One region of the Pantoea phyllosphaerae genome, then DNA from elsewhere that is predicted to be linked to it. Evidence: predicted binding sites of a transcription regulator. Region 1 holds the regulator's gene; the other holds the start of a gene.
The links. Region 1 encodes ArgR, which controls arginine synthesis, uptake and breakdown. Its sites were predicted from a motif close to ANTGAATAAAAATACANT; they were not measured.
Positions count from the first base shown of each region.

Region 1 (2,403 bases):
CGCGCTTATTTATACAGCTCGGCGGTAGCGTGGTAGTTGCCGTTGTTATAAGCCTCGATAACGCGGTAAGCGCTGGCGCCTTTCTGCTCTGCCTTCGCATTCAGCTCTTCTTTAATCTGCATTGGAGAACCCGCTACGCCGCTTACGCTGACTGAGCCAATTGACTGCAGATTTTGCGCCTGCTGGGCGTCGATAGATTCCGCTGCAAAAGCACCGAATGACAGGGCAGACAGAATGCTCAAAGTTGCGATAGTAGTTTTAACGTTCATATATATTTCCTCGTCGTCTGTTTTTCTCTTTTTGTTTGATGTGATTTGCGTCACGAAAAGAAGTATAGAACTAATAACGCATGAAATTAATACCTGCCTAATAATGTTTTGTTGTGATTCTTTATCCTTATGGCTCATTTTTATTCTTTATGGTTATAAAAACGGGTTAAAAACCAGGCTATAGCGGTTAAATGCCTTTAAAAATAGCAGGATGGGTGACTTTATCTTTTTGTGCGAAAGGCTATGGTGAATGTCGCTGGTTATTGATTTAGATCTGGGCATTACCGCTAATCACATAGTGTAAAGCAGCGTAAAATAGCGCGGAAGGTTAAGCAGGCAAATAGGTATGACCATACAGACTCATGACGTCAGCAGGTAGAGGAATAAGTTAAGGAACTGAATAAGCGGTGAATGAGGGGCAAGCAGGGCAGGCAGAGCGACCGGCAGCAGGGCTGCCGGTCAAAAGAAGCGATTTAAAGCTCTTGCTCAAATACGGTAAGAAGCGCGCTATGCAGTTTTCTGACGGTGAACGCGCGCGCGGGCGTGATAAAGATCGTATCGTCGCCAGCGATGGTGCCGAGAATGCCTTCCGCTTTGCCTAGCGAGTCAAGCAGACGGGCGATCAGCTGCGCTGCGCCAGGGCTGGTGCGAATCACGATCAGCGCATCGTTATAGTCGATATCCAGCACCAGATTTTTTAACGGGCTGGTGGTGGTCGGCACGCCCAGTTCCGCCGGCAGACAGTAAACCATCTCCATTTTGGCGTTACGCGTGCGCACCGCGCCAAATTTAGTCAGCATACGAGACACCTTCGACTGATTGATATTGTCGAAGCCTTCCTCCTGAAGCGCCTGTACAATTTCGCCTTGAGAGCTGAATTTCTCTTGTTTTAACAAGGCTTTAAACGCTTTAATCAATTCGTCTTGTTTAGATGGGTTTCGCATAAGCTACCAGTAAAGAAAAATGCCGAACGCCCGCCGACGGCAGATACATTATTATGCATATGAATGAATTTTTATGCAATTAGTCGATAAAAAAGGCAGGCGCAGCGGGTTGCGGGCGGCAATGATAGCAAAATTTTTAGCACAGACCAAAAAGACGCAAGAGCAGGAAAAGCGAAGGTTGCAGAATTGTTATACAATTGAGGTGTCATATGGATAGCTATCATGGCCGTGCTCTATCTGCCATCGACATTGTTGTTGGTCATTCAGGCGCGTTGTGCTGACAAAGTAGCAACCCAAAAGATTAAGTGCTGCTGCACGCATAATGAACAGTGGGTTTGTCATCGTCTGAGAAGTTGATTCAGGTCTTAACACAGATGGAAATTCGGCTCTACTCTGCCCCACCTTAATAAGGAGTACAGAATGAAAGTTGCCGTTCTTGGCGCTGCTGGCGGAATTGGTCAGGCGCTCGCCCTTCTGTTAAAAACCCAGCTTCCTGCGGGTTCTGAACTTACGCTCTATGATATTGCGCCGGTGACGCCCGGTGTAGCGGTGGATCTCAGCCATATTCCCACCGCGGTCAAAATTCAGGGCTTTAGCGGCGAAGACGCGACGCCTGCGCTGCAGGGTGCGGACGTCATCCTGATCTCAGCGGGCGTCGCGCGTAAGCCAGGCATGGATCGCGCCGATCTGTTTAACGTTAACGCAGGCATCGTGCGCAACCTGATCGAGCAGGTGGCGCAAACCGCGCCTAAAGCGCTTGTTGGCATTATTACTAACCCGGTCAATACCACGGTAGCCATCGCCGCTGACGTGCTGAAAAAGCACGGCGTCTATGACAAAAACCGGCTGTTCGGCGTCACCACGCTGGATATTATCCGCGCAAATACCTTTGTCGCCGAGCTAAAAGGCAAGCAGCCAGATGAGGTTGAGGTGCCGGTAATCGGCGGCCACTCCGGCGTGACCATCCTGCCGCTGCTGTCGCAGGTGAAAGGCGTAAGCTTTAGCGAAGACGAGGTCGCCAGCCTGACGAAACGTATCCAGAATGCGGGGACGGAGGTGGTCGAAGCTAAAGCGGGCGGCGGATCGGCGACGCTGTCGATGGGTCAGGCCGCGGCGCGCTTCGGCCTGTCGCTGGTGCGCGCCCTGCAGGGCGAAGCGAACGTAGTGGAGTGCGCTTACGTAGAGGGCGA
Region 1 is NZ_JBPFDE010000022.1:33,273-35,675, forward strand. It holds gene yhcN (peroxide/acid stress response protein YhcN) at 6-269, opposite strand; gene argR (transcriptional regulator ArgR) at 743-1,213, opposite strand; gene mdh (malate dehydrogenase) at 1,634-2,403, shown strand, end outside.

Region 2 (2,403 bases), on a different contig from region 1:
CACCATGACCGCTTTAATGGTGTGCATACGATTTTCCGCCTGGTCGAACACGATGCTGTGCTCCGATTCGAAAACCTCGTTGCTCACCTCCATGCCGCCGTGCAGCCCGTACTGCTCGGCCATCTGACGGCCCAGCGTGGTCTGATCGTCATGAAACGCCGGCAGACAGTGCAGGAACTTCACCTGCGGGTTGCCGGTCAGCTGCAGCATCGCCTGATTGACCTGATAGTTGCGCAGCAGCGCGATACGCTCTTCCCATACCGCTTTCGCCTCGCCCATCGACACCCAGACGTCGGTATAGATAAAGTCCGCGCCCCTGACGCCTGCGGCGATATCCTCGGTCAGGGTGATGCTGCCGCCGGTTTGCTGCGCCGCCTGGCGGCAGGTTTCAACCAGATCGGCTTCCGGCCAGCACGCTTTCGGCGCCACCAGGCGCAGATCCAGGCCGGTTACCGCCGCCGCCTCCAGCATGCTGTTGCCCATGTTATTGCGGGCGTCGCCGACATAGACCAGCGTCATCTCGCTCAGCGCCTTGCCCGGCAGATGCTCCTGCATAGTGAGCAGATCTGCCAGCAGCTGGGTAGGGTGGAATTCCGTGGTAAGGCCGTTCCACACCGGCACGCCGGCGAATTCCGCCAGCGTCTCCACCAGCGCCTGGCCGTAGCCGCGATACTGGATGCCGTCATACATGCGGCCCAGCACGCGGGCGGTATCTTTCATCGACTCTTTGTGGCCGATCTGGCTGCCGCTCGGGCCGAGATAAGTGACACGGGCGCCCTGGTCATATGCGGCAACTTCGAAAGAGCATCGGGTACGGGTCGAGTCTTTTTCGAAGATGAGCGCGATGTTTTTGCCCTTCAGGCGCGGGGTTTCGCTACCGTTTTTTTTAGCGCGTTTTAATTCAGCGGCGAGGTCGAGCAGGGAGGTGATATCGGCCGGGCTAAAATCGAGCAGCCGAAGGAAGTGGCGTTGAAAAAGGTGACTCATAACGGGCTCCAGTACAGCCATTCTGATTGAATGAAAATTCAATCTAAACGTATGAATATTCATTTTCAACCCCAGCGTAAAGAAACTTTCCGTTTTGAGTAGTGGCGCGCCGGGCAGTGTGGGAAAATAGTTGTTTATTGCCGAACACTGAGGGGAATTTGCCATGGCATATGAAGCATTGCTGGAAGAGCAGCGTGAAGAGACACGCCTGATCATTGATGAGCTGCTGGAAGACGGCAGCGATCCGGATGCGCTCTATACCATTGAACATCATCTCTCCTGCAACAACTTCGACTCGCTGGAAAAAGCGGCCGTCGACGCGTTCAAGCTGGGTTATGAAGTGACCGAGCCCGAAGAGCTGGAGCTGGAGGACGGCACCACGGTGATGTGCGTCGATATCCTCAGCGAGTCGGCGCTGAAGCCAGAGCTGATCGACGCGCAGGTTGAGCAGCTGGTCAATCTGGTGGGCAAATACAACGTCGACTACGACGGCTGGGGCACTTACTTCGAAGATCCCGACGCCGAAGATGAAGATGACGACGAAGATGGCGACATTATCGACGGTGACGAAGATACCGGCGTGCGCCACTGATTTCCCCTGGCGGAGCCGCGCGCTCCGCCTTCCCGCATCCTGCCTTTTGAACCGACATGAACTACGCACCGCTGCTTGAGCCCATCTATCATTTTTTACTCTGCCGCACGCCGCAAGCCTGGATTGACGAGGCGCGCAAACCGGAAAACCTGACGCTGCTGCTGACCGACCATCTGGTTTGCGAACTGAAAGCGGCACAGACCGCCACCTGGCTGATCCGCAAATATGTCGCCGACAAGCCGAGCGGCGAGGCGATTCTCGCCTGGCTGAAGCCCTACGAAGATTTTATTTTCCGCGAGCAGCCCGACAGCCAGTTTATTCAGGCGCATAAAAGCCTCTCTAAAAGCATCATCGTGCGCAACGAGCTGCCCTGGGCGGACGATCTGGTGGAGAAGATGGTGCTGCTGATTAAAGAGGAGCTGCACCACTTCTATCAGGTATGGGAGATTATGCAGGCGCGCGGCTTGCCCTATAAAAAGATCACCTCCAGCCGCTACGCCAAAGGGCTGCTACGGGAGATCACCACGCACGAGCCCGATACGCTGGTGGACAAGCTGATCTGCGGCGCCTATATCGAGGCGCGCTCCTGCGAGCGTTTCGCCAGCCTGGCGCCCTGGCTGGATGCGGAGCTGGAGAAGTTCTACATCTCGCTGCTGCGTTCTGAAGCGCGCCACTATCAGGACTATTTAGCCCTGGCGGCGCAGATCTCGCCGAAGGATATCGCGCCGCGCGTGCGGGCGATTGGCGAAGCGGAGGCGAAGCTGATTAGCGAGCCGGACGCGGAGCTGCGCTTTCACAGCGGCGTGCCCGCATGGAAGAGTTAA
Region 2 is NZ_JBPFDE010000004.1:236,672-239,074, forward strand. It holds gene argF (ornithine carbamoyltransferase) at 1-987, opposite strand, end outside; gene rraB (ribonuclease E inhibitor RraB) at 1,151-1,579, shown strand; gene miaE (tRNA isopentenyl-2-thiomethyl-A-37 hydroxylase MiaE) at 1,636-2,403, shown strand.
Region 2: a site for ArgR is predicted at 1,013-1,030, ahead of argF (ornithine carbamoyltransferase). Genes of this name have one in related genera too.